DNA from 3 places in the Pseudomonas sp. CF161 genome. Region 3 is predicted to be linked to each of the others. Evidence: predicted binding sites of a transcription regulator. Region 3 holds the regulator's gene; each other region holds the start of a gene.
What was found. The regulator sigma-54, encoded in region 3, starts transcription at its own class of promoters, with help from an activator protein. The targets are predictions, from matches to a motif close to ANTGGCATNNANNTTGCTNT.
Positions count from the first base shown of each region.

Region 1: CF161_RS10100 (pilin) is a predicted target of sigma-54. The motif match lies at 2,152-2,171, and genes of this name have one in related genera.
Region 2: glnK (P-II family nitrogen regulator) is a predicted target of sigma-54. The motif match lies at 6,754-6,773, and genes of this name have one in related genera.

Region 1 covers NZ_ATLP01000054.1:85,797-95,260, forward strand. Annotated here, with positions in the region: gene CF161_RS10090 (A24 family peptidase) at 1-650, opposite strand, end outside; gene CF161_RS10095 (type II secretion system F family protein) at 653-1,870, opposite strand; gene CF161_RS10100 (pilin) at 2,218-2,634, shown strand; gene CF161_RS10105 (BON domain-containing protein) at 2,962-3,318, shown strand; gene CF161_RS10110 (DUF748 domain-containing protein) at 3,503-6,424, opposite strand; gene CF161_RS10115 (class I SAM-dependent rRNA methyltransferase) at 6,533-7,549, opposite strand; gene CF161_RS10120 (oxygenase MpaB family protein) at 7,697-8,563, opposite strand; gene acs (acetate--CoA ligase) at 8,615-9,464, opposite strand, start outside.
Region 2 covers NZ_ATLP01000041.1:29,464-38,927, reverse strand. Annotated here, with positions in the region: gene CF161_RS07660 (methyl-accepting chemotaxis protein) at 1-1,612, shown strand, start outside; gene CF161_RS07655 (ABC transporter six-transmembrane domain-containing protein) at 1,713-2,618, opposite strand; gene CF161_RS07650 (TetR/AcrR family transcriptional regulator) at 2,731-3,315, shown strand; gene CF161_RS07645 (aldose 1-epimerase family protein) at 3,421-4,635, shown strand; gene CF161_RS07640 (YifB family Mg chelatase-like AAA ATPase) at 4,636-6,135, opposite strand; gene CF161_RS07635 (accessory factor UbiK family protein) at 6,301-6,561, opposite strand; gene glnK (P-II family nitrogen regulator) at 6,979-7,317, shown strand; gene CF161_RS07625 (ammonium transporter) at 7,352-8,689, shown strand; gene CF161_RS07620 (secondary thiamine-phosphate synthase enzyme YjbQ) at 8,900-9,325, shown strand; gene sutA (transcriptional regulator SutA) at 9,428-9,464, shown strand, end outside.
Region 3 covers NZ_ATLP01000074.1:73,352-82,815, reverse strand. Annotated here, with positions in the region: gene CF161_RS13520 (ATP-binding cassette domain-containing protein) at 1-29, opposite strand, end outside; gene CF161_RS13515 (KpsF/GutQ family sugar-phosphate isomerase) at 297-1,271, shown strand; gene CF161_RS13510 (HAD family hydrolase) at 1,271-1,795, shown strand; gene lptC (LPS export ABC transporter periplasmic protein LptC) at 1,804-2,376, shown strand; gene lptA (lipopolysaccharide transport periplasmic protein LptA) at 2,363-2,908, shown strand; gene lptB (LPS export ABC transporter ATP-binding protein) at 2,908-3,633, shown strand; gene CF161_RS13490 (RNA polymerase factor sigma-54) at 3,816-5,309, shown strand; gene hpf (ribosome hibernation-promoting factor, HPF/YfiA family) at 5,389-5,694, shown strand; gene ptsN (PTS IIA-like nitrogen regulatory protein PtsN) at 5,707-6,171, shown strand; gene rapZ (RNase adapter RapZ) at 6,174-7,031, shown strand; gene CF161_RS13470 (HPr family phosphocarrier protein) at 7,048-7,320, shown strand; gene CF161_RS13465 (ZIP family metal transporter) at 7,385-8,278, opposite strand; gene CF161_RS13460 (superoxide dismutase) at 8,310-8,921, opposite strand; gene CF161_RS13455 (hypothetical protein) at 8,923-9,372, opposite strand; gene CF161_RS13450 (aspartate ammonia-lyase) at 9,403-9,464, opposite strand, start outside.

The DNA.
Region 1 (9,464 bases), on a different contig from region 3:
AGCAGCTTGAAGTCGCCATGGCCGATGCCATCCTTGCCGGTCAGCAGCTTGAACAGCCAATACACCGACCACAGGCACAGGTAACCCAGTACCGCGCCCCACACGGCATCGTCCAGGCTGACGAACAGCCCGAAACTGTTGACGATCAGCCCCAGCCACAACAGGGGCAATACCAGCACGTCAGGCAGCAGTTGATGCTCGGCATCGATCAGGCTCAGCGCCAGCAGCCCCCAACTGAGCAGTAGCACCATGCCGGCCTGCCAGCCAAACCCGAAATGCCAGGCGATCACGGCCGACAACAGGCCGCAGGCCAGCTCGGTAAGCGGATAGCGTGGGCTGATCCTGGTCGTGCAGTGTGAGCAACGCCCCCGCAGCAGCAGGTAGCTGAGCAGCGGGATGTTCTCCCAGGCGCGGACCTGGTGGGCACAGTGCGGGCAGTGGGAGTGCGGCAACAGCAGGTTATAGGTCGGCGCCGACGACTGCTCGGGCAGGCCCAGAACCTCATGGGCCTGGGCCTGCCAGTCGCGCTGGAGCATCTTGGGCAGGCGCCAGGCCAGCACATTGAGAAAGCTGCCGATCAGCAGCCCGAGAATCAGCGCGGATAACACGAAGGCCAATGGATAGCTGGCCAGAACTTCAGTCAAAGACATGCTCAGATCGCTGTGCCGAGTTGAAAGATGGGCAGGTACATGGCCACCACCAGGCCGCCGACGATGCTGCCCAAAATCACCATGATAAAGGGCTCCATGAGACTGGTCAGGGTGTCGACCAGGTTGTCGACTTCGGCTTCATAGTAGGTCGCCACTTTTTCCAGCATGGAGTCCAGGGCGCCGGATTCTTCGCCGATCGCCGTCATCTGGATCGCCATAGTAGGGAACATTCCACAGGTGCGCATGGCGAAGTTCAGTTGCATACCGCTGGCCACATCTTCCTTGACCTGCTGCACCGCCTTTTTGAACTGACTGTTGCCGGTGGCGCCGGCGACCGAGTCCAGGGCCTGCACCAGGGGCACGCCAGCGGCAAAGGTGGTGGCCAGGGTCCGGGCGTAACGTGCCACCGCCGATTTGTACAACAGCGGCCCGGCCAGTGGCAGCTTCAGCAGGCTGATATCCAGCCAGTCGCGCAGCCCCCGGAAACGCCGATAGCCGTAGCGCGCCGCGAGCAACGCAAGGGCGCCAGCCAGCAGCATTTGCCACCAGCGCTCCTGCATAAACTGCGAGAGCCCGATGACCGCCTGGGTAAACGCCGGCAGCTGGGTATTCAGCCCGGCGAACATCGACTGAAATTGCGGCACCACCTTGACCAGCAAAATGCCGCTGACGATTAAGGCGACGCAGATGACCGCCAAGGGATAGGTCATGGCCTTCTTGATCCTGGCCTTGAGGCTTTCGCTTTTTTCCTTGTAGGTGGCTACCCGCTCCAGCAGGGTGTCCAGGGCGCCGGCTTGCTCGCCGGCATCCACCAGGTTGCAATACAGCTCGTCGAACTGCCGGGGATGTTTGCGCAGGGCCCCGGCAAAGCTGTTGCCGGCTTCGATTTCACGCTTGAGGGCGTGGATCAGGTTGCGCATGCGCGGCTTGTCGAAACCCTCGGCGATGATGTCGAACGACTGCAGCAGCGGCACCCCGGCTTTCATCATGGTTGCCATCTGCCGGGTGAACAGCACGATATCCCGCGCAACGATGGTTTTGCCGCTGCTGAACAGGGCCACGGGCTTTTTCCGCACCCGCCCCGGGTTGATTCCCTGCTGACGCAATTGCGCCTTGATCAGCGCCGGGTTGTGTCCGGTCAATTCGCCGCTCAGCTTGCGTCCGTTTCGGTCGCTGCCTTCCCAGGCGTAGACACTGACTCTTGCTGCTTTTACCGCCATGGTTCGGTCCTTGCTGGCGCCTTTGGACTATTCCGGGCCGCAGGCAATGGGTGTGACGCCTTTAAGGTCGCGCCGACCGCCTGATAGATCGTGATTGTCCCGGGATGTTCCTGAGCGCTGGGGAACGGCGCCTCCCTGGGCCGTTGTCCTGTGCAAGCCTAGCCAGCAAATACCCTCAGCCCCAGGCTGACGGCTGACGAAAATTGTCAGTTTGTGCGACTCCTTGTGATGAAAGCCATCGGCCACCTCTGCTGCAAGCCTTGATCTACGGGCTTTCAGGGGCTGGCACAGGCCATGCTTCAAGCACTTCAGGTCATGACATTCCCGTTCATGCTTGGAGCTTGTCCATGAAGAGTCAGAAGGGCTTTACCCTGATTGAATTGCTGGTGGTGGTCGCCATCATCGGCATCCTCGCCACTTTTGCCCTGCCGCTGTATTCCAAATACCAGGCTCGGGCCAAGGTGGTGGCGGCATTGGCCGAAGCCTCGGCGCTGAAGGTCAATTTCGAAGATCAGCTCAACCAGGGCAGTGACCCGACCCTTGAGCTGGTCGGCGGCACCGCCCTCACCACCAATTGCCGCATGACTGCCAGCGGCACGGCGGCCAGTGGCGAGGGCGTGATTGCCTGTACCATCCTCAACGCGCCGGGCCCGGTACTGAACCAGACCCTGACCCTGAGTCGTACCAACACGTCCGGGTGGTTGTGCAACACCACGGTAGGGGCGGATTACGCGCCCAAGGGTTGCACGGCCGGCGGTGCCTGACGTTTTGCCGGGACCGCACATGCCCCGCCAGCCGGGGCATGGCGCGCGCCAGGCCGGTCTTTGCGATACAGGTACGACCAGAATCCAGGTCGCAGGGAAAGTTTCGCGATTTCAGAAGGTTAAGGCTGGACGAGAAACCGCAACTTGCACGCAGATCCGCGGGGCGTCATGCAAATTGCATGATTCCGGATTTTTGCTGTTTTTATAACTTGTTGTTTTATAAGGTTTTTATCTGTTGTCAGAAGTTGGCACAGCGCCTGCAATATCTCTGGTAACCCTGTTGCCAGGACACGGCGCAGGCTTTCCAGAAAAACAGGAGTTACTCGTATGAAGAAGTTCGCTATCGCTGCCGCAACTGCTACCGCTCTGACCCTGACCATGGCCAACGCAGCATTTGCGCAGACCACTCAAAACACCCAGGCACCGATGGTTGTGGCTGCCGGTGAAGTGACCAAGGCTAAAGAAGCTACCTCCGATACCTGGATCACCACCAAAGTTAAAAGCGACCTGGTTACCGAAAAAGGCATCCCAGGCACCGACATCAAAGTCGAAACCAACAAAGGCGTAGTGTCGCTGTCGTCCACCGTCGCGGTGACCGATGCGCAGAAAGCCACTGCTGTTGCCATCACCAAGAAAATCAAAGGCGTTAAAGCGGTTTCCGCTGACGGCCTGAAAGCCGAGTAAGTGTTCTTGCCTGGACTGGGAGACGAGGTGTAAGGCGAGCTGAGCAACACGCCTGGCGCTTCCTGAAGGTTCATGCGGAAGACCACAAGGATGTGGTCATTACAGGCCCCGGCACATTGTGTCGGGGCCTGTTCTATTGCGCCGGGAAAAGACCGCGGCCTTCAGGCTGCGGTGCAGTCAGGGGTTATTCCGCATCCAGGTGCATCGGGGTGATCACTCGGCCATCGCTTTCTGCTTCACCGAGGTTGGCGTCGATGAAATAGACGCGGTCATCGGCCAGTTGGCCCTTGTCCACCAGGAAGTCCTTGATGCTGCTGGCGCGCTCCTGGCCCAGTTGGCGCAACAGTACATCGCTGCCACTCCAGAACTGGATCACCGCTTCACGCATTTTTGCGCTGCGTTCTTCCTTGCCCAGGTCCTTCCACTCGGCCGGCGGCTGGGTCTTGAGGCGCGTGCGATAAATGCCTTCGAGCAGCGGGCTCTTCTCACCGTCGGGTACTTGCAGCAGCGACGCTTGGGCGGGCACCTTGTCGCCACGACGCTGGAGCATCTTGTAGTAGTTGTACTGGTATTCCCGCTCCAGTCGTTGCTGGGCCAGCAGTGGGCCATCGCTGCTTTGCGCCGCAGTGCCTTCGATCTCCAGGCGCAGGGCCGGACGCTCTTTGAGTGCGTTGGCAAGTTTTACCAGCGCGGCTTCCGAGTCCTTGCCCAGGTCGCTTGAGCCAGGGGCGAACGACACACTGCCCAGGTCTTCCGCACCTCCGCCTGCGATCAGCCCGCCAATAAGTTTGAAGGGCGCAGCGGCAGCTTTGACGATCAGGTTACGCAGGGTCTGCCAGACAATCGGCATCACACTGAACTGTGGGTTATTGAGGTCGCCGGTCACGGGCAGCTCGATGGAAATCTTGCCATCGACGTCCTTGAGCAAGGCAATCGCCAGTTTCAGCGGCAGGCTCACGGCGTCCGGGCTGTCGACTTTTTCACCCAGTTGCAGCTGTTCGACCACCACCTTGTTTTCGGCCTTGAGCTGGCCGTTGGTGATCAGGTAATGCAGGTCGAGGTTGAGTCGGCCCTTGCGGATGCGGTAGCCGGCGAACTTGCCCGAGTAAGGGGTGAGGGTGGTCAACTCCACGCGCTTGAAGCTGGTGGCGATATCCAGCGCGGCCATGGGGTTGAACGGGTTGACGCTGCCCTTGATGGTGACCGGCGCATAACGATCGACCTTGCCCTTGATGTCGACACTGGCCGGTTTCGCCTGGCGACTGTCGATGGTGCCGATCTGCCCGTTGAGTTGTTGCACCGCGGTGGCGAAGTTGGGCGTCAGGCTGAAGTCGGCAAAGTTGGCCGAGCCGTCGTTGATGGCAATCGCACCGATGTGAATCCCCAGGGGCTTGTCCTTGCCGGGCGCGGGTTTGGCAGCAGGCTTGGCGCCGCTGTTGGCCGGTTGCGGGATCAGCAGGTCGTCGACGTTGGTGGTGCGGTCATCGTTGATCATGAACCGCGCATAAGGCTGGTACAGGTTGACCTTGTCGATCGACAGGCTGTCGCCGTGTTGATAGTTGAGACCTTCGACCACCACCTTTTGCCACTTCACGAAGTCGCGGGTTTTCAGGGTGTCGAGGGTGTGCAACTGGTTCACTTCGGCGCGGCCGGTGATGGCGAGTGTCAGCGGGTCGACTTTTTTCAGGTTGACCGCCAGGTCGCTGTCGAGCATGCCGCTGCGCAGTTCCAGGCGAATGAACGGGCTGATATAGGACTGCGCGACCCGCAGGTCGATATCCCGGGTCTGCACCTGGAGCTTGGCCGTGACCGGGTTCAGGTTGACCTCGCCGTTCGCTTGGAGCTTGCCCTGTTTACCCAGCCCGCTGTCGAGCTTGAGGGTGAAGGGCGACTGGTTGAGGCTGTCGAAATTCTGCAGGTCCAGGTTCAGCGGGCCGACTTCCAGGGCCACCGCAGGTTTGGCTTTGCGGTCCGCGAGGTGCACCTGGTAATTGCGCAGTTGCACATCCTTGAGCAGCACCTGCCAGGGTTTGCTCGGTGCTGCCGGCTGCGCCTTGGGGGTGTCGGCAGTCGCGGGCGCTGGGGCCGGTGCCGGTTTGGACGGTTGGCTGGCGAACAGTTTTTGCCAGTCCAGCTGGCCATCGGCTTCGAGGGCGGCCCAGGTTTCCAGTTTCTGGCTGCGGATTTTGCCGACCACCACTTGCTGCTTGGCCAGGTCTACCGTGGTTTCGCTGACCTCCAGGCGCTCCAGGCGGGCCAGGGGACGGCCGTCCGGGGCCTTGATGGCGAAGGGTGCGACGCTCAGCGACGTATCGCTGAGCAGCAACTCGGTTTCCTTGGACAGGTTGAGCTTGTAGTGCGTGCTGAGGTTGAGGATGCCGTCCTCGAGAACCAGCGGCACGGCGTCGCGCACGTAGGGCCACCAGACTTTCATCTTGCCGTCAGTGACCTTCAGGTTGCCCTCGGAAGTCAGCGGAATCAGGCTGAAGTTACCGGACCAATCGATCTGTCCGCCTTCGGGCCCGGCCGCGACCAGGGTCATGTCGGCGTTGTCATCGGGCAGGGTGCTGAGGTTCTTCAACTCGAAATCGAGTTTGTCGTACAGGAACTCGATCGGCTCGCTCGGGCGCAGGTCCTGGAAGTGCACATAACCGCTTGCCAGCTTGATGCGTTCGATACGCAATGGGAACGGCTTGGCGTCGGGGTTGGCCGGGGTCGGTTCGCTGGCCGGGATCTTGAACAGCCCCAGCAGATTGAGTTTGCCTTCCTTGTCGAACAGGATCTCGGTCTTGGGTTTATCCAGTTCGATATCCGCCAGATGCAGCGCGCGGGTCCACAGGCTGTCCAGTTGCAGGTTCAGATAGAGGCGCTCGAAGCCTACCTGCTCTTTACCTGGCGCACCGATATTCAGCCCCCAGAGCGTGAGCTCCAGGCTGTAGGGATTGAATTCGATACGTTGGATATGGGCCGGGGTGGTGGCGTAGTTGGCGAGTTGCTGATTGGCCACCCGCAGGGCAATGCCCGGCAAGATCAGAAAGCCCAACAGACTGTAAAGGGCAAGAGCAGTCAACAGGGCGCCGATAGCGCGAATCAATCCTTTGGTCATGCGAGGGCTTCATCTATCTGATATCGGAAGTGCCTTGGAGTATGGCACGCGTTTCCGGTTCCGAAACAATCGGTGGGTACAGGATTATTCAGATTTGCCGCTACCGGGTCAGAGTTGCAGGACCAGGGTCTTGAGCGGTGGCTGTTGGTCCTGCGACGGGAAGTCCGCCCCCGGGCTCAGTACCTGGCAGTCACGCACCGGGCGCCCGGCTTTTTCGGCGCAACGCAGCACCTGTTCGCGCCAATCGTCCATCGATACCTTTGCCAGGTTGTTGCAGCAGATCAGCACCCCATCCTCTGCGGTGGCCAGCAACGCCGGCTTCAGCAGGCTCTGGTAATCGCGCAACAGGTCGACGGTGCCGAAGGCACTCTTGGCCCAGGCGGGCGGGTCGAGCAATACCAGGTCGTATTGACGCTGTTCCAGGCGCGGATAACTGGGCAGTTTCTGCCCGCGACGCTGGCTGATGGGCAGCCCGGCCAATTGGCGAATGGCCGGGAAGTAATCGGACTGCACGAACTCCATGGTCGGCAACTGCGGGTTCAGCGCACCGTTCTCCCGGCCCACCGCCAGGTTGCCTTCGGCGAAGTCCAGGTTGCAGACCTCGCGGGCACCACCGGCTGCGGCACTCAGGCCGACGCCACAGGTATAGGCAAACAGGTTGAGCACGCTTTTGCCGGCGCTGTGTGCCTTGACCCAGCCGCGGGCGTTGCGCAGGTCGAGAAACAGCAGGGGATCCTGCCCCGCATGTCGGCCGCGGACCCGGTAGTTCAGGCCCCATTCATGGCCCACCAGGTCTTGCAGCGCGGCCTCATCGGCGCGATACACCGTGTCTTCGCGGTCGATCCGCGAGTTGCCCCGGGAGCGGTCGTTGTAGACCAGCAGGGTGTCCAGGCCCAGATGCTGGTTGATGGCCTGGTGCAGTTCCAGCAGCGTGTCGCGTTCCAGGCTCTGGTGAAAGCTCTGCACCAGCAATTGCGGGCCATAGCGGTCGACGGTCAGACCGCCGGCCCCTTCCTGGCTGCCGTGGAACAGGCGATAGCAATCGGTGCCTTGCTGATGCAACTCGGCGAGCAGGTCCTGACGATGATCGAGGGCGGCGCGCAGCGCCTGATTCAAGGAAGACATGCGGGCGCCTTGCGAATGATTGGGCGCGGCAGTTTACCAGCTAAGTCGCCAGGGGGCTTGTTCCTGCTGGCCTGGACCCTGGGGGCGCAATCCATTCAACAGCCCCCGGGCATCCCGACAGTTTCTGCATCCTCGACTGCTTCGGTCTTACAACCCCATGCGCCGTTTCGCTCGTTGTACCGAGCCGTTACGCACCGCCCAGCGCAGCATGGGCGCACTGCGGTTGACGCTGGCGCGGATCAACTGGCGTTGCAGCGGGTTCTGGCTGACGTCGAGCATCGCACTGGCCCAGTCCGGCAGCAGATCGATTCCGGCCTTCATCATCAATGCGCCAAAAGGCTTGGCCAGGCGGCTGGGAGCGGGGGCCGCCAGCAACAGGCGTAGCACTTCTCGACTGCGCTCGTCACACAACAACTGCGGCTGCATGCGGGCCAGGTAATCGCCGACCTCCCGGCGCGAGCGCGGGATATCGCGGGCGCCGAGGCGTTCGGCAACCAGCGCGATCTCGGCGTAATACCGGTCTTGATCGGCGGGTGACAAGTTCGGGTTGCGGTAGCGCAAGTGGGCCGCGAGGAAGCTGCTGACTTCAGCCACATGCACCCAGGTCAGCAGGTCAGGGTCGCTGGCGGCGTAGGGGCGGCCGTCGGGCGCGGTGCCCACCACCTGCAGGTGAATGGTGCGCACTTTGTCGATCAGCCATTCAGCATCCTGGCGCGAACCGAAGGTGGTGCCGGAAATGAACTGGCCGGTGCGGCGCAGGCGGCCGAGCATGTCCTGGCGAAAGTTCGAATGGTCCCAGACCCCGGCCAGGGCCAGCGGGTGCAGAGCCTGCATCAACAGGGCGCTGATGCCGCCGATCAGCATGCTGCTGAAGTCGCCATGCACTTGCCAACTGACCGAATCCGGGCCGAACAGGCCCGGGTCGCCCTTGGGGTTTTCCAGGTCGAGTTTGCCCAGCGACAGGCCGGACAGGCTCATGACTTGGTTTTCGATGCGGCTACGAATGAATTCCATGACAGCTCGGTGGTGTCTTCGTGAGAGAAGCGCGGCCTGGGCCGCGCCGATTCAGAGGTTCAGGCGTTTGTCGATCAGCCCCTCGACCACGCTGGGGTCGGCCAGGGTCGAGGTGTCGCCCAGGCTGTCCAGCTCGTTGCAGGCGATCTTGCGCAGGATACGCCGCATGATCTTGCCCGACCGGGTTTTCGGCAAGGCCGGCGCCCATTGCAGCAGTTCCGGCTTGGCGAAGCTGCCGATTTCCTTGCTGACCAGGGCCAGCAGTTGTTTCTTCAGGTCATCGTTGGCTTCGACCCCGTTCATGGGGGTGACGAAGGCATAGATGCCCTGGCCCTTGAGGTCATGGGGGTAACCGACCACGGCGGCTTCGGCAACGCTGTCATGCAGCACCAGCGCGCTCTCGACCTCGGCGGTGCCGATGCGATGGCCGGAGACGTTGATCACGTCATCGATGCGTCCGGTGATCCAGTAATCGCCGTCCTCGTCGCGGCGCGCGCCGTCACCGGTGAAGTAGTAGCCGGGATAAGGTTTGAAATAGGTATCGACCATGCGCTGCGGGTCGCCATAGACGCTGCGGATCTGCCCAGGCCAACTGGCTTTTATGGCCAGCACGCCGCTGCCGGCGCCGATGATTTCCTTGCCCTGTTCGTCCAGCAGCACGGGCTGTACGCCGAACATGGGTTGGGTGGCGCAGCCAGGCTTGATCCGGGTCGCGCTGACCAGGGGGCTGAGCATGATGCCGCCGGTCTCGGTCTGCCACCAGGTATCGACGATCGGGCAGCGTTGTTCGCCCACCACATTGAAATACCATTCCCAGGCTTCCGGGTTGATCGGTTCGCCGACGCTGCCGAGCAGGCGCAGGCTGCTGCGCGAGGTCTGCTGCAAGGGTTCGGGCCCCTCG
Region 2 (9,464 bases), on a different contig from region 3:
GACGGCCGGCGTGGCGACCGTGTTTGTCCGCAGCGGCGATGATTTTGTCCGCGTCAGCACCTCGCTGAGCAAACAGGACGGCAGCCGCGCCATCGGCACCTTGCTCGACCATGCCCACCCGGCCTACCAGAAGCTGATGGCGGGGCAGGGCTACGTCGGCCGCGCGCTGCTGTTCGACCGGTCCTACATGACCCAATACACCCCGGTGCGCGACAGCAGCGGCAAGGTGATTGCGGTGTTGTTCGTCGGTTTCGACTACACCGATGCGCAGAACGCCCAGTTCGACAACCTCAGGCGCTTCCGCATCGGCCAGACCGGTTCCCTGGCCTTGCTGGATGAGCAAAACAAATGGCTGGTGCCGCCTGCCGGCGTGCAGGCGCTGGATCAGGCGCTGCCGACCATGGCCGAGCTGATTCGCCAGCCGGGCAAGGGCCGCTTCTGGAGCGACAAGGCCGAAGACTTCTACAGCCTGGCGGTGCCGTTCGAGGGTGGCCCCTGGGCGGTGGTGGCGAGCATGCCGAAAGCGGAAATCCGCGCGGTGACCTGGAGTGTCGGCCTGCGCCTGGTCATCGGCAGCCTGCTGGCGATGCTGCTGGCGGTAGGCGCGGCGGTCTGGCTGCTGCGCAGCAAGCTGGCGCCCCTTGCAGACCTGGTGCGCCAGGCCGAGGCCCTGGGTGCCGGCGACCTGAGTGTCCGGCTGAATGTGTCCAGCCAGGATGAGATCGGCCAGTTGGCGCGCAGTTTCAACCAGATGGGCGAAGCCCTGTCGACCATGGTCGAGCACATCCGCCGGGCGGCCCAGGAGGTCAACGGCAGGGCCCAGGCGCTGGCCGGATTGTCCGGTGGTGCCTACGAGGGCATGGAGCAGCAGTCCGGCGAGATCACCAGCATGGCTGGCGCTGTGGAAGAGTTCAGCGCCACCTCGCTGAACATCGCCGACAACATGGGCAACACCGAGCGGCTGGCCCAGGAAAACGCCCAGCAGACGCGCATCGGCCGTACCTCGATGGAAGAGGCGTCATCCTCCCTGGAGCAGATCGCCGGCGCCCTGAACAGCACTGCAACGGTGATCAACACCCTGGGCCAGCGTTCCCAGGAAATCGGCGGCATTGTCGGGGTGATCACCGCCATTGCCGACCAGACCAACCTGCTGGCGCTCAATGCGGCCATTGAAGCCGCCCGAGCCGGCGAGCAGGGGCGCGGGTTTGCGGTGGTGGCCGATGAGGTGCGCAACCTGGCCTCGCGTACCCGTGAGGCCACCGATGAAATCTCGGTGATGATCGGCAGCATCCAGCAGGAAACTGGCAACGCCATCAGCACCATGGAGCAGGGCAACCGGTTGATGCAGGAAGGCCTGTCGCGCAACGCCAATGTGGCTTCGGCCCTGGCGCGGATCGATGAACAGAGCCGCAGTGCCGGCCAGCAGTTCGCCGCCATCACCACCGCGACCCAGGAGCAGAGCAGCACCGCGACCCTGCTCAGCAGCAACCTGCAAAGCATCGCCCAGGCCAACAGCGAGCAGCGTGAAGTGGTGTCCAACCTGGCGATCACCGCCAAGGAACTGGAAGCCCTCGCCGCCGACCTGCGCCACGAAGTCGATCGCTTCCGCTAAGGCGCATCGGACACCTGTAGCCGCTGCCGAGCCTGCGAGGCTGCGCTGGCCTGATCGAACACCGGGCAGTGGCAGCACCATGAACGGCGCTCGGCAGCCGCTACAGGCCGGGGTCTACCCGCTTGCCGATATCCCGCAGGCGGGCCAGTTGGTCGACCATGGTCGGCGCCTTGTCCAGGCTGCTGACAAAGGTCCACAGGTAGGTCATCACCGCATACACGTGGCCGGCCTTGACCTCTGGCGACCGGGCCAGTTGGCTGATGGCGACCACAAACAGCGCCGCCGCCACCGTGCCGATAAACAGGTAGGCCACCACCTCGCGGTCCGAGAGCCAGATTCGCAGGCGCGACAGCACCCGGTAATGGCGCTGCAATGACGCCGCACCGACCCGGGCGACCATGCCGATCTCTTTTTCCAGCCGGTCATTGAGCCGCTCGTGCAGCGACTGGTTGCGCCGGGCAAAGCGTGGCAACAGGGTGCTGCACAGAACCAGTGCCAGCAGGCACGCCAGGCCGATCCAGGGCTCGATCAGCGCCAGCATCACCGCGGCGCCGACGATCGATACCAGGGCGGTGGCGATGGTCGGAATGTGTTTCTCGAAGAAGTCGACGAACTCCCGCGCCAGCACCACCCGTGCCGCAGCGGTGGATGTGTCTTGATTTTGCAGGCGCTGGTTGAGGATCACCGGCACCGCGAGGTCGGTGTAGATGCGGGTGAAAGTCCGGGTGTCCACGGCGCGTCGTGCGGCACCGACCACCCAGAACGCCAGCACCACCACCGCGTACACCAGGGCGCTGCCGGTGTCGCCGCGAATGATCGAGTCCACCGCAAAGCCGGCGAACAGCGGGTAGGCCAGGAGTAGGGCGTTTTCCAGGGCCACCAGGCTCAGGGTGAAAAACAGTTTGCCGGGGTACGCCCGGGCGATGGCCTTGAGGGTTTGGCCAGCGGATTGCTGACCGATCTTTTTGCTTTCATCCACAAGAATTTGCGACGTAACGCCTGACATGGGTGCACCGAAGGGAAGATAAACGCTAATATTGAGCGACTGCTCAATTATCTTTGAGCGAACGCTCAAAAGGCAAGCGCCGTCCATCCAGCGGCGTCCGGAGGCAAGCCCCATGTCGCGTATCGACCGTAAAGACCAGATCATCGCCGCCGCCCTGGAGCTGTTTCGCAGCAAGGGTTTCGCTGATGTGTCCACCCGGGATCTGGCAGAGCACGCCGGTTTGTCCCGCAGCCACGTCTACCACTACTTCAGCGACTGGAATGAACTGCGCCGTGAGGCCTTCGTGCGCTTTGCCGACGAGCAGCTTGAAACGGCGCGCCAATCCCTGGCAGGCGCCGCGCCGCTGGACGCGCTGCAAGGCTTCCTGCGCGACTGCCTGCCCGACTCGGCGGACGCTGGTTGGGCGCTCTGGCTGGACGCCTGGGACGAGGCCATGCACGACGCGCCCATGGCCGAGGCGTACCTGAAGATCAACGGCCAATGGCAGGCGATGCTGGCGCACATCATCGAGCAGGGAGTGGCCGATCAAGTGTTTCGCTGCCAGAACGCCGAACGCGCGGCGCGCCAACTGTTCGCCCAGACCATGGGCTATGCCGATGACCTGTTGTTGCAGCCCTCGCACGCGGCGGCGGCAGCGGCTTTGGACGAAGTCATGGAGGTGGCGCGTCTGCTGCTGGAGATTCGAGTAGCCAGCTAATACTGGGGCTTGCCTGATCTTGTCTGCCTGATGCGGTTTTTTATGCTTGCTGAAACGTTTCTTCAGCGCTATAAAAATTGCACAACTCCAAGAAAGGCAACCTCCATGACTCCGCTTAAACTGTTTGTCACCCTCGGCGCGCTGACAGCCGCCTCCCACGCCATGGCCTGGGACTATGTCCTGCTCGACACCGACAAGGCCGCACAAAACCTGCACATCACCAGCCAACAGCTGGGGCTCAAGATCGACAAACCCTTCTCTGTGACCCTGCGCACCCTGCACGGCGGGCGCCAGGAAGGGGTGAGCATTGTCGACATCGATAACGGTGCGATGAAACTCTCGGTGGTCCCCACCCGTGGCATGAACGTCCTCCAGGCTTCCGTAGGCTCGGTGCGCCTGGGGTGGGATTCACCGGTCAAGGAAGTGGTCAACCCGGCCTTTATCGAGCTCAACGGTCGCGGTGGCCTGGGTTGGCTGGAAGGCTTCAACGAGCTGGTCACCCGCTGCGGCTACGAATGGGTCGGCCACCCGGGGATGGACAACGGCGAGCTGCTGACCCTGCACGGCCGGGCGGCAAATATTCCGGCGAACAAAGTCACCCTGCACATCGACGAAAAGCCGCCCTATGCCATCAGCCTGCGCGGCGAGCTCAAGGAGCAGGCGTTCAAGAAGGTCGACTTCACGGTGGTCACCGAACTGCTGACCGAGCCCGGCAGCGTGAGTTTTGCCCTCAACGACACCCTGACCAACAACGGCGATTACCCGAAGGAATACCAGGCGCTGTACCACAGCAACTTCAGCACGCCGTTCCTTGAAGAGGGCGCGCGCTTTGCCGCACCGGTGAAGCAGGTCTCGCCGTTCAATGACAAGGCCAAGGCAGACCTGGGGCAGTGGCAGACTTATCGCGGCCCGACCCGCGACTACGACGAAACCGTCTACAACGTGGTGCCTTATGCCGATGCCAAGGGCGAGACTTTGGCCGTGCTGCACAACAAGGCCGGCAACCTTGGCGTCTCCCTGGGCTTCAACACGCAACAGTTGCCGGTGTTCTCGCTGTGGAAGAATACCGACACCCAGGGCCAGGGTTACGTCACCGGCCTGGAGCCTGGCACCAGCTTCTCCTACAACCGTCGCTACCAGCGGCCGCTGAACCTGGTGCCGACCATCGGTGCCAAGGAGCAGCGGCAGTTCCAGATTCGCTACAGCCTGCTGGCGGACAAATCGGCTGTGGATAAGTCCCTGGCCCGGGTCAGCCAGATTCAGGACGGACGCCAGACTGAAGTGCGGCCAACGCCCCTGGTCGACCTGTCCAAGGAGTGATCACACGCTGCTGGCGCTGGGGCGGTATTGCAGCGCTTCCGCCAGGTGCTCGCGGCTGATCTGTTCGCGTTGCTCGAGGTCGGCCAGGGTCCGGGCGACCTTGAGCAGGCGGTGCGCGGCGCGCAGCGACAGGGTCAAGCGTTCGCAGGCGTTCTCCAGCCAATGCTCGTCGGCTGTGGATAACGTGCAGTGCGCGCGCAGCCCCGGCAAATCGAGAAAGGCGTTGGCGCAACCCTGGCGTTGCTGCTGGCATGCCCGGGCCTGGGCCACGAGGGCGGCGGCGTGGGCCGTGTCTGACCCGGGCTGCGGGGTGGGGTTCAAGGCGGTGGTTTCCCGGGCGACGGTCAGGTGCAGGTCAATTCGGTCGAGCAGCGGGCCCGAGAGCTTGTTGCGATAACGCTGGATCTGCTCCGGGGTACAGCGACAGCGGCCGCTGGGTTCGCCCAGGTAGCCGCAGGGGCAGGGGTTCATCGCCGCCACCAGCTGAAAGCGCGCCGGAAAATGCACCCGATCCCGGGCGCGAGCGATCACGATCTCGCCCGATTCCAGCGGTTCTCGCAGCACCTCCAACACTTTGCGGTCGAATTCCGGCAGTTCATCGAGAAACAGCACGCCGTGATGGGCCAGGGTGATTTCTCCGGGTTGCGGTTTCGAGCCGCCACCCACCAGGGCCGGGCCGGAGGCGGAGTGGTGCGGTTGGCGAAACGGTCGTTGTGGCCAGTGGCACAAGGGGATGTGGCTGGCGACCGACTGAATCGCCGCCACTTCCAGGGCCTCCTGTTCCTGCAGCGGTGGCAGCAGGCCGGGCAGGCGGCTGGCAAGCAGGGTCTTGCCGGTGCCTGGCGGGCCGCTGAACAGCAGGTTATGGGCGCCTGCCGCCGCCACCAGCAGCGCCCGTTTGGCCGCCAGCTGGCCCTGGACTTCATTCAGGTCGGGGTAGGGGCGGTCCGCTTGCAGCAAACCATTGGACACAAAGGGCTCGATCGGCGCATGGCCATTGAAATGCGCCACCGCCTCAAGCAAATGGTCGACCGCGATCACTTTCAGGCCCGATGCCAGGCAGGCTTCTTCGGCATTCGCCCGCGGCACCACCAGCGTGCGTCCGGCACTGCGCGCGGCCAGGGCTGCCGGAAGCACGCCGCGCACCGCACGCACGGCGCCGGATAACGCCAGCTCACCCAGGCATTCGACTTCATCCAGCGCCAGGCTGGGCACCTGCACGCTGGCGGCGAGAATGCCCAGGGCGATGGCCAAGTCGAAGCGTCCGCCGTCCTTGGGCAGGTCGGCCGGTGCCAGGTTGAGGGTGATGCGCCGTGCCGGAAAGTTGAAACCCGAGTTGATGATCGCGCTGCGCACCCGGTCTTTGCTTTCCTTGACCGCGGCTTCCGGCAGCCCCACCAGGGTCAGCGCGGGCAGGCCGTTGGCCAGGTGCACTTCGACGCTGACCGCCGGTGCCTGCACGCCGACCTGAGCGCGGCTGTGGATGATCGCCAGAGACATGGGCCCTTCCTTGGTGAAGCCCATGCCGCGTCCTGCGGCGGGCGTTACAAGGATAGTTGGCGTGGCACCGACGGCAGCCGGGCAATGGGCACAGGATGTGTCATTCCGGTGGCTAGTCGCCCCTGACCTGCACCTGGTCGGGTTCCTGGGTTCCCACGCAGCCGGTCATTCGCTCGGCGGGTTGAGCCGGGCTTCGAGTTCGCTGACTTTGGCTTCAAGGCTTTCGAGGCGGGCGCGGGTGCGGGCCAGCACCACCATCTGGCTGTCGAATTCTTCGCGACTGACCAGGTCCAGTTTGCTGAAGCCGCTTTGCAGCAGAGCCTTGAACTGGCTTTCGATTTCATTGCGAGGCAGCGGGGTGTCGCCGCTGAACAGGCGGGAAGCGTGGCCGCTCAGGGCGTCGAGAAGGTCTTTGGGCGCGAGCATGGGAAGGTCCTGAAAACTGATGGCGCGCAGTGTATCACGCAGCATTCGCGGGCACGGACGAGGGCAGGCACGCACGTTTTTCGCGCATGGCGCCGCGCGGCGACGCACCGTTTTTGTGCGTATCTGCGGCGGTGATGGCGAGCTGATACTGGCGATCGCCGGCAAGGGGTTGAAATCAGGGGTTTTTCAGGAGCTGGCAAGGTTTCTGCTTAGGAGCTGATGACCCATGCACTGATGCAGTCGCTGTGACGAATGCAGTGCGGCAGACGCAGCGGGAAGTGTTTCGTCAGGAGCAGTTAGCTGGTGTCGGTCTGGCAGCGCAAGGCCGACGATGCGTTACAAAGCCAGGCACTGCGCTTAGACTTGAGTCGGGTTTGTTTTCCTGGGGCAAGTCCACCAATTCGGGAGAGAGTTTTCATGAAGCTAGTCACTGCCATCATCAAGCCGTTCAAGTTGGACGACGTGCGCGAGTCGCTGTCCGAGATCGGCGTGCAGGGCATTACCGTTACTGAGGTCAAAGGCTTCGGTCGGCAGAAGGGCCACACCGAGCTGTATCGCGGCGCGGAATACGTGGTCGATTTCCTGCCCAAGGTGAAGATTGATGTCGCCATTGACGACAAGGATCTTGACCGGGTTATCGAGGCGATAACCAAGGCGGCCAACACCGGCAAGATCGGTGACGGCAAGATCTTCGTGGTCAATCTGGAACAGGCTATTCGCATCCGTACCGGCGAAACCGATACCGACGCAATCTAAGCCGCCAAACCCCAACGCCCCAGGAGAAAACAATATGACTCTGCGTAAATTCGCAGGGCTAGGAGCCCTGTTGTCCCTCGTAATGCCCAGCCTGGCCATGGCGGCAGACGAAGTGGCGGCTCCAGTCCTCAACTCCGGCGACACCGCCTGGATGCTCACCTCGACGGCCCTGGTGCTGTTCATGACCATTCCCGGCCTCGCGCTGTTCTACGGCGGCATGGTGCGTTCGAAAAACATTCTGTCGGTGCTGATGCAGTGCTTCGCCATTACCGGCCTGATCAGCATCCTGTGGGTCATCTACGGCTACAGCATTGCCTTCGATACCACGGGCATGGAACAAGGCGTCGTCAACTTCAACTCGTTCTTCGGCGGCATGGGCAAGGCGTTCCTCGCCGGTGTCACCCCGTCCAGCATCACCGGGCCTGCGGCGCTGTTCCCTGAAGCGGTGTTCATCACCTTCCAGATGACCTTCGCGATCATCACCCCGGCGCTGATCGTCGGTGCTTTCGCCGAGCGCATGAAGTTCTCCGCGATGCTGATCTTCATGGGCATCTGGTTCACCCTGGTTTATGCACCGATTGCACACATGGTCTGGTCCGGTAATGGCGGCCTGATGTGGGACTGGGGCGTACTCGACTTCGCTGGCGGCACCGTGGTGCACATCAACGCCGGTGTGGCCGGCCTGATCGCCTGCCTGGTGCTGGGCAAGCGCAAAGGCTTCCCGACCACGCCGATGGCGCCGCACAACCTGGGTTACACCCTGATGGGCGCGGCCATGCTGTGGGTCGGCTGGTTCGGCTTCAACGCCGGCTCCGCTGCCGCCGCCAACGGCACCGCCGGCATGGCGATGCTCGTGACTCAGATCGCAACCGCTGCCGCCGCCCTGGGCTGGATGTTCGCCGAGTGGCTGACCCACGGTAAGCCAAGCGCCCTGGGTATCGCTTCGGGTGTGGTTGCAGGCCTGGTGGCCATCACTCCAGCCGCTGGCACCGTGGGCCCGATGGGCGCCCTGGTGATCGGCCTGGCCGCTGGCGTGGTGTGCTTCTTCTGCGCCACCAGCCTGAAACGCAAACTGGGCTACGACGACTCCCTGGACGCCTTCGGCGTGCACGGTATCGGCGGTATCCTCGGCGCGATCCTCACCGGTGTCTTCGCTGCTCCGTCGCTGGGTGGCTTCGGCACCGTGACCGACATCGCCGCACAGGTCTGGATCCAGTGCAAAGGCGTGGGCTTCACGGTGATCTACACCGCGATCGTCACCTTCATCATTCTCAAGGTGCTGGATGCCGTCATGGGCCTGCGCGTGACCGAGGAAGAAGAAGCGGTCGGCCTCGACCTGGCGCAACACAACGAGCGCGGCTACAACTTGTAGGTTCGCGAAAAAAAATGCCCGGCTTGCCGGGCATTTTTTTGCCCGGCGTTTGTCACTAACGCGAGGCTGAAAGGTTTTTTCCCCGGCGAGTCCAGGGGTTTGCCGGCGCTATTTTTCCCTGGCCAATTGCTTACAGCGCAGGGCGAGTATTAGGCGCTTTGTTTTTTCCCAGAGCGCGCTAGAATGCGCGCCGAATGTGCGGAGAACTGTATGTGGCAACAGACTCTGATTACCCTGCGGGCAAGGCCCCGAGGCTTTCACCTGGTAACGGACGAATTGCTCGCCGGCTTGCCTGAGTTGAAGGCCTGTCGGGTCGGTCTGTTGCATCTGTGGCTGCAGCATACCTCGGCCTCGTTGACCATCAACGAGAACGCCGATCCGGCGGTTCGACGTGACTTCGAGCGTTTTTTCAACGGGCTGGTGCCGCAAGGTATGGCCGGGTATGAACATAACGACGAAGGCGCGGACGACCTCCCGGCGCACTTCAAGGCCAGCCTGCTGGGCTGCCAACTGAGCTTGCCGGTATCGGCAGGGCGCTTGGCGCTAGGCAGCTGGCAAGGTGTTTATCTGGGCGAGCATCGAGATCATGGCGGTGCCCGTAAAGTCCTTGCCACCTTGCACGGTGATAAGGCATAAGCCGCTGGATACCAGCGGATGTTGATTTTTTTCCAGCGACCTTCGACAGTCGGCTCAGCTGGGCTATAACTAATCTGCTTTTCGCAAGTCATGAGGTAGAACATGAGCGACGATGATCTGGAAAACGACGACCTCGAAG
Region 3 (9,464 bases):
TCGACCGCGTAGGCGTTATCGGCACTCATCTAAACTCCTTGCGATGCAGCCTATCACTAGGGCGCTAGGCTCCCTGCCGGGAGTTGATTCACCCGGGGCAGGCCGAACTGGCGGCGAACTATATCATTGCTGATACGGAGCCCCCAAGGCCGAAGCCTCGGCTATTCAGCCACACGACAGGCAAAAAACCAGGCCTTTCCTTAGTTACCCCCAAGAAAGGCTGACGAACTTGCGTGAGGGAATTGATCATTGCCGCTATAATCGCCGCCTTTTCATCAGGCTATACGATTTCTGACATGAGCCAATCCAGCGACCTGATTCAATCGGCACAACGCACCATCCGCCTCGAAGTTGAAGCAGTAGAAGCCCTGCTGCCCCTTATCGACGCTGATTTCGTACGCGCTTGCGAGATGATTCTGGCCAGCAAAGGCCGCGTAGTCGTGGTCGGCATGGGCAAATCCGGGCATATCGGCAACAAGATCGCCGCGACCCTGGCCAGCACCGGCACCACGGCGTTTTTTGTCCACCCGGCCGAAGCCAGCCACGGCGACATGGGCATGATTACCCGGGACGACGTGATCCTGGCCCTGTCCAACTCGGGCTCGACCAATGAAATCGTGACCCTGTTGCCGCTGATCAAGCGCCTGGGCATCCAGCTCATCAGCCTCACCGGCAACCCGGACTCACCGCTGGCCAAGGCCGCCGAGGTCAATCTCAACGTCCACGTCGAGCACGAAGCCTGCCCGCTGAACCTGGCGCCGACCTCGTCGACCACTGCCGCCCTGGTCATGGGCGACGCCCTGGCCGTGGCACTGCTGGAAGCACGCGGTTTTACCGCCGAAGACTTCGCGTTTTCCCATCCGGGCGGCGCCCTGGGGCGTCGCCTGCTGCTGAAAGTCGAGAACGTGATGCACGCCGGCAGCGAACTGCCCCTGGTGCAACGCGGCACCCTGCTCAAGGACGCGCTCATGGAAATGACCCGCAAGGGCCTGGGCATGACCGCGATCATCGAGGCCGACGGGCGCCTGGCCGGGATCTTCACGGACGGCGACCTGCGCCGCACCCTGGATCGCACCATCGATATCCACCACGCGACCATCGATGAAGTCATGACCCTTCATGGCAAGACCGCTCGTGCCGATATGCTGGCAGCCGAAGCGCTGAAAATCATGGAAGACCACCGAATCAACGCACTGGTAGTGGTGGACAAGGAGGACCGACCTATCGGCGCCTTCAACCTGTCCGACCTGCTGCGTGCCGGAGTAATGTGATGAGTGCCGACCTGCTGCAACGTGGCAAAAACATCAAGCTGGCGATTTTTGACGTCGACGGCGTACTGACCGACGGTCGCCTGTACTTCCTCGAAGACGGCAGCGAGTTCAAGACCTTCAATACCCTCGACGGCCAGGGCATCAAGATGCTGATGGCCGCCGGCGTGCAGACCGCAATCATCAGCGGGCGCAAGACCCCGGTGGTCGAGCGCCGGGCCAAGAACCTGGGAATTCCCCATCTGTACCAAGGCCGCGAAGACAAGCTGGTGGTACTCGACGAGCTACTTGGCCAACTCGGCCTAAGCTATGACCAGGTCGCCTACCTGGGTGACGATCTGCCGGACTTGCCGGTAATCCGTCGCGTCGGCCTGGGCATGGCCGTGGCCAATGCTGCAAGTTTCGTCCGCGAACACGCCCACGGCATCACCCAGGCCCGTGGCGGCGAAGGTGCCGCGCGCGAATTCTGCGAGCTGATCCTGCGCGCCCAAGGCAGCCTTGAAGCGGCCAACGCCGCCTACTTATAGAGCCTTTTATGCTGAGCAAAAAGATTCGCAACATTCTGCTGTTCGGGGTCCTTGCCGCGTTGTTCGCGGCAGTCGGCTACTGGAATATCAGCCCGGAACGCTTCCTCGACAAGCCAGTGGCACAGGTCGACGAGAGCGCCATCGACTATTACGCGGTCAACGCACGCAGCGTGCAGTACCTGCCCGACGGCAAAATGCAGTACGAAATGACGTCCGACAAGGTCGAGCACTTGAAGGCCACCGAAGTCACCCTGCTGACCAAGCCAGACCTGCAGATGTACCGCGGCACCACCTTTCCCTGGCATGTCCAGAGCGAACGCGGCGAGGTCAACCCGGACGGCACTGAAGTCGAGCTGATCGATTCGGTACGGGTCGCACGCACCGATGAGAAAAATCGCACGGTGCTGATTACCACTTCCCGCATGACAGTATTCCCGCAGAAGCAATATGCGCAGACCGAGCAAGCCGTTAGAATCGACGGCGCCGGCGGCGTGACTACGGCCAAGGGAATGAAAGCGTATTTGAAAGACGGCAGGATGAACCTGCTATCGAACGTAAGAGGACAGTATGAGGCTCGTTAAAACCCTCCCTATTTTGCTCAGTCTGGGCGCAGCACTGGGAAGCGTGAGCGCCTGGGCTCTGCCGAACGATAGCCAACAACCTATCCGCATTCAGGCCGATGACGCACAACTCGATGACCGCCAGGGCATCGCCACCTACAAGGGCGATGTGATCATCACCCAGGGCTCGATGAAGATCACTGGCAATACCGTGACCATCACCCGCACCGCGTCCGGTGAAATCGACGTGGTGACCTCGGTGGGCAACCTGGCGTATTTCGAGCAACTGCAGAAAGCCACCGATCCCAAGCCGGTACAGGCCTACGCCGTGACCATTCAGTACCACGCAGCGCAAAACCGCATCGTACTGATCGACAAGGCCAAGGTGATCAACGACGGCAACACCACCGAAGGCGAGAAAATCGTCTACGACACCGTCAAGCAGGTCGCCAACGCCGGTCGCGCCAATGGCAGCTCGGTCACCGCGCCACGTCCGCGGATCGACATGGTCATCCAGCCGAAAAAGAAAACTGACGAGCAAAAGGCCCAGTAATGGCAACTCTGAAAGCTCAGCATCTGGCCAAGAGCTACAAGAGCCGTCAGGTCGTGCGTGACGTCAGTCTGTCCATCGACAGCGGTCAGATCGTCGGCCTGCTCGGCCCCAACGGCGCCGGCAAGACCACCTGCTTCTACATGATCGTCGGCCTGGTCCAGGCCGATCAGGGGCGCGTGCTGATCGACGACCTCGACGTCAGCCACCAGCCCATGCACGGCCGCGCCCGTGCCGGCATCGGCTACCTGCCCCAGGAAGCGTCGATCTTTCGCAAGCTGTCGGTCGCTGACAACATCATGGCCATCCTCGAGACCCGCAAGGAGCTCGACAAGGCCGGTCGCCGCAAGGAACTGGAAAGCCTGCTCCAGGAATTCCACATCCACCACATTCGCGACAACCTCGGCATGAGCCTGTCCGGTGGTGAACGCCGCCGAGTGGAAATCGCCCGCGCCCTGGCCACATCGCCGAAATTCATCCTGCTCGACGAACCTTTCGCCGGCGTGGACCCGATCTCGGTCGGCGACATCAAGCAGATCATTCATCACCTCAAGGCCAAGGGCATTGGTGTACTGATCACCGACCACAATGTCCGGGAAACCCTCGATATCTGCGAAACAGCCTACATCGTCAACGACGGTCAACTGATCGCCGAGGGCACGCCCGAAACCATCCTGGCCAACGAATTGGTCAAGGAAGTGTATCTGGGCCATGAGTTCCGCCTGTAAGCACTGAGGTGTTTGGCTAGTCGCCAGAGCGCCACCTTCAATAAATCCCTACAAATTTTATTGTTACCGCGCTCTAGGCAAACACTTCAGTTTCAGGCATATAATTTGCTTATGTTTGGCGCTCACGCGCCCTGTAGTGGATGGCGCATGTGCGCCGGCGAATAAGGTGTTAAGCCCCTGCCATGAAACCATCGCTAGTCCTGAGAATGGGCCAGCAGCTGACGATGACACCGCAGCTGCAACAGGCCATCCGCCTGCTCCAATTGTCGACCCTGGACCTGCAACAGGAAATCCAGGAGGCCTTGGAGTCCAATCCGATGCTCGAACGCCAGGAAGAAGGCGACGACTTCGACAACACCGACCCTCTGGCCGACAACGCCGAGCAAAAACCCAACACCGACATCCAGGAACCCTCCTACCAGGAAACCGCCCCCACGGTGGACAACCTCGAGGACGGCGAATGGAACGAGCGCATTCCCAACGAATTGCCGGTGGATACCGCCTGGGAAGACGTCTACCAGACCAGCGCCAGCAGCCTGCCCAGCAACGATGACGACGAGTGGGACTTCACCACCCGCACCTCCGCCGGCGAAAGCCTGCAGAGCCACCTGCTGTGGCAACTGAACCTGGCGCCGATGTCCGACACCGACCGCCTGATTGCCGTGACCCTGATCGACTGCATCAACAATCAGGGCTACCTGGACGAAACCCTCGAGGAAATCCTCGAAGCCTTCGATCCGGAGCTGGACATCGAACTGGACGAGATCGAAGCCGTCCTGCACCGCATCCAGCAATTCGAGCCGGCCGGCATCGGTGCACGCACCCTGGGTGAGTGCCTGTTGCTGCAACTGCGCCAGCTGCCAGCCAAGACCCCTTGGCTGAGCGAGGCGCAGCGCCTGGTCAGCGACTACATCGACCTGCTGGGCAGCCGCGACTACAGCCAGCTGATGCGCCGCATGAAGCTCAAGGAAGACGAGCTGCGCCAGGTCATCGAACTGGTACAGAGCCTGAACCCGCGCCCCGGCTCGCAGATCGAGTCTGCCGAGGCCGAGTACGTGGTCCCTGACGTGATCGTGCGCAAGGACAACGAGCGCTGGCTGGTCGAGCTGAATCAGGAATCGGTGCCGCGCCTGCGGGTCAACCCGCAGTACGCAGGCTTCGTGCGCCGTGCCGACAGCAGCGCCGACAACACCTTCATGCGCAATCAGCTGCAAGAGGCCCGCTGGTTCATCAAGAGCCTGCAAAGCCGCAACGAAACCCTGATGAAAGTCGCGACCCAGATCGTCGAGCATCAGCGCGGCTTCCTCGAGTACGGCGACGAAGCGATGAAGCCGTTGGTCCTGCACGACATCGCCGAAGCGGTGGGCATGCACGAATCGACGATTTCCCGGGTGACCACGCAAAAATTCATGCATACCCCACGGGGTATTTATGAACTGAAATACTTTTTCTCCAGCCACGTAAGTACCTCCGAAGGCGGTGAATGCTCGTCCACGGCGATTCGCGCGATCATCAAAAAACTGGTGGCCGCGGAAAATCAGAAAAAGCCGTTGAGTGACAGCAAGATCGCTGGTTTACTGGAGGCACAAGGCATTCAGGTAGCCCGTCGTACCGTCGCCAAGTACCGCGAATCCCTCGGGATCGCGCCTTCCAGCGAACGGAAGCGGTTGATGTAACCGCCGGGCTCGCCACAGCGTTCCAGTGGCAGGCAACCCAGCCTGCCGCTTTATGCACTGGCAACGAAGGAGAAGCTGTATGCAAGTCAACATCAGTGGACACCAACTGGAAGTGACCGAGCCCCTGCGCGCTTACATCGGCGAAAAACTCGACCGACTGGAGCGGCACTTTGACAAGATTACCAATGTGCAGGTAACGATGGCTGTCGAGAAACTGAAGCAGAAAATCGAAGCCACCCTGCACATCCACGGTGGGGAGGTTGTCGCCAATGCAGAACATGACGATATGTATGCCGCGATCGACCTGCTCACGGATAAGCTGGACCGCCAACTGAAAAAGCATAAGGAAAAGCAACTCCACCTTCTCCAAGGCACGGGTCGCTAACACTCCCCTCCCATGATCCGACTTGAAAGTATCCTGACCCCCGGCCGTTCCCTCGTGAACGTGCCGGGCGGCAGTAAAAAACGCGCTCTCGAACAAATTGCCAACCTGATCAGCCGCGAAGTGCCGGATCTGGAGATGCAGGATGTCTTCGAGAGCCTGATTGCCCGTGAAAAACTCGGTTCCACCGGTTTTGGCAACGGCATCGCCATTCCACATTGCCGCCTCAAAGGCTGCGAGTCGCCCATCAGTGCGTTAATGCACCTGGACGCCCCCATAGATTTCGACGCCATCGACGGCGCGCCGGTCGACCTGCTGTTCGTACTGCTGGTCCCCGAAGCTGCTACCGATGCGCACCTGGAACTGCTGCGGCAGATCGCCAGCATGCTTGATCGCAAGGAAGTGCGTGACAGGCTGCGCAGCGCCGACAGCAACCAAGCCCTGTATCAGGTAGTCCTGGACGAGCAGAACGGTCAGTAACCATGCGCTTGATCATTGTCAGCGGCCGCTCCGGCTCCGGTAAAAGTACCGCCCTCGCTGTCCTGGAGGATAACGGTTACTACTGCATCGACAACTTGCCGGCAGGCTTGCTGCCGGAGTTGGCCGAGCGTGCATTGATCCACACCGAACTGGCGCAACCGCTGGTGGCGGTCTCGATCGATGCGCGCAACCTGCCAAGCCATCTGTCACGCTTCCCCGAGCTGTTGGAAGAAGTGCGCAGCCGGCACATCCAGTGCGATGTGCTGTACCTGGACGCCGACGAGGAGACCCTGCTCAAACGGTTCTCGGAAACCCGTCGCCGCCACCCGCTGAGCAGCGCCAATCGCTCACTGGCCGAGGCCATCCAGGACGAAACCCAGCTCCTGGGCCCGATCGTCGACCTGGCCGACCTGACCATCAACACCACCAATCTGAACCTGTATCAGCTGCGCGACACCATCAAGTTGCGCCTGCTGAACCAGCCGGAGCCGGGCACCGCGTTTCTGGTGGAGTCCTTTGGCTTCAAGCGGGGCATGCCGGTGGATGCCGACCTGGTGTTCGACGTGCGCTGCCTGCCCAACCCCTACTGGAAGCCCGAACTGCGAGACCAGTCAGGGCTGGACCAGCCTGTAGCCGATTACCTGGCCGCACAGCCCGATGTCGAAGACATGTTCCAGGACATCTCCAGCTACCTGCTCAAATGGTTGCCGCGCTTTGCCGCCAGCAACCGCGCTTACGTCACTATTGCCATTGGCTGCACGGGCGGGCATCACCGCTCGGTCTACCTGACCGAACGCCTGGGCCAGGTCCTGCAACAATCCCTAAAGAACGTCCAGGTTCGCCACCGCGACCTTAGCTGAAAGGACCACCACCGCGATGCCTGCTCTGGAAATTGAAATCATCAACAAACTGGGCTTGCATGCCCGGGCTTCTGCAAAATTTGTCGGTGTGGCCGGCCAGTTTCAGTGCCAGATCAGAGCGGGCAGGACTCCCGAGTCCATGGTCGACGGTAAAAGCATCATGGCGATGATGATGTTGGCTGCAGGCAAAGGCACCCGCATTCATCTGAAAACCGAAGGCGAGCAAGAGCAGGAAGCGCTGGATGCGCTGGTGGCATTGATCAACAATTATTTCGACGAAGGCGAGTAAGCAACGCCCTCGGCGCGTCGACTGTCCAGCCGACGCGCACCAGGCCAGGCCGCTATTTGGCTCGCTAGGCCAGCGCCGTATCCATCACCATCATCAGACAGAAACCGATGCACAGCCCAAGGCTCGCGAGCTTCTCGTGACCGTTGCGCCGCGACTCGGGAATCACCTCGTGGGTCACCACCAGCAACATGGCGCCTGCGGCCAGCGCCAGGCCCAGGGGCAACAGAATCTCGGCCAGGCTCACCAGCCAGGCGCAGAGCAAGGCAAACACCGGTTCGACCAGGCCCGAGGCGGCGCCAATCAGGAATGCCTTGACCCGCGACATTCCGGCCCCCGCCAGCACCAGCGCGATGACCAGGCCTTCCGGCACGTCCTGCAGGGCGATGCCCATGGCCAGGCTGTCGGCGTCGGGCATGCCGCCACCGGCAGACACCCCCACCGCCATGCCTTCCGGGATGTTATGGGCGATGATCGCGAACACAAACAGCCAGATACGCGGAGGAATCACCGGATGCCCCGGTGTGCCAACCAGCATTTCCGGGCTGGCCCCCGACACCTTGCGGTCCACCAGAAACAGGCCGAAGGCACCGAGCATGATGCCCAGGCTAATCAGCCCGCTGGCGCCCCAGGGCGACAAGCCGAGGCTCGTGGCGGCGGCAATTCCCGGCACAATCAGGGAAAACGCCGTCGCCGCAAGCATCACCCCGGCACCGAAACCCAGCAGCGTGTCATTGAGGGCCTGGGGCATCTTGCGGATGACCAGCACCGGGACCGCCCCCAGTGCCGTACCCAGGGCGCAGAGCGCCCCGCCTTCCAGAGCCCGCAACAGTTTCGGTTCCAGATCCAGCCAGCTCAGGCCCTTGGCCACCAGCAATGCGGTACCCGCCAACAGCAACAACGAACCAAACGCATAACGAAACATTCGCACGCTGCTGATCGCCAGTGTTTCAGTGCCCATAGTCGGCCTTAGGTCTTTTTATAGTGAGGGTTCAAACCAGCGCGGCCTGGTAGCGCTGGGCGACTTCCGGCCAATGGACGACGTTGTAGAACGCGTTGATGTATTCCGGACGACGGTTCTGATAGCGCAGGTAGTAGGCGTGCTCCCACACGTCCAGGCCGAGGATCGGCGTGTTGCCGTTCATCAGCGGGCTGTCCTGGTTACCGCTGCTCTCTACCACCAGGGTCTTTTGCGGCGTCACGCTGAGCCAGGCCCAACCGCTGCCGAAGCGGGTCAGTGCGGCTTTGGTGAAGGCTTCCTTGAAACTCTCGAAGCCACCCAACTGCTCGTCGATTGCACGCCCCAGGTCGCCCTCCGGCTTGCCACCGCCATTGGGCGCCATGACCGCCCAGAACAACGAGTGGTTGGCATGCCCGCCGCCCTGGTTGATCACCGCGGCGCGCAGTTTTTCCGGCAACTGCTGAACGCTGGCCACCAGCTTTTCTACCGACCAGTCGGCCCACTCGGTGCCTTCGACAGCCGCGTTGAGGTTGTTGATGTAGGTCTGGTGGTGCTTGGTGTAGTGGATTTCCATGGTCTGCGCATCGATATGCGGTTCCAGGGCGTCATAGGCGTAGGGCAAGGCAGGCAAGGTAAAAGACATATCAATGTACTCCGTAATAAGGGCCGTTCGAGGTCGCGGGGCCAGAAGCCAATTGCGCGACGTTGCTCTCCAGCAAGCGGTGGGTGCGCGGGTATTCGCCGTGCTCGCTGATGAAATTGAGCAGCTCGACATAGGTCTTGCTGCTCTGGCGCAATGCCGCCTCGCGCAAGGCCGGGGCCAGGCGAGCATCCTGCATGGTCTGCAACAGCCGCTGATGAATGGCGCACAGGTACTCCGCGCTCTCCTCCGGCTGGTTCAGGCGCAGGTGCAGATCCGCCAGGTTGTGATGGGAAATGACGCAGGCCGCCACCGCTTCGTCGGCATTCGACCAACGCTCGAACAACACCTGGGCCAGGGCCAGCGCCTGCAGGTAATACTCGCGAGCGTCCACCAGATCGCCTTGGGTGAAGAAGCGATTGGCCCTTTCGATCGTGCGTTTCCAGTGCTCCATGGTGAGCCTCCAAAGCAGTGACGGGGGGAGTTAAACGCCGCCCGCGGTGAGCTTTTCCGGATCCAGCAGAACTTCCAGTTGGCTGCGCGACA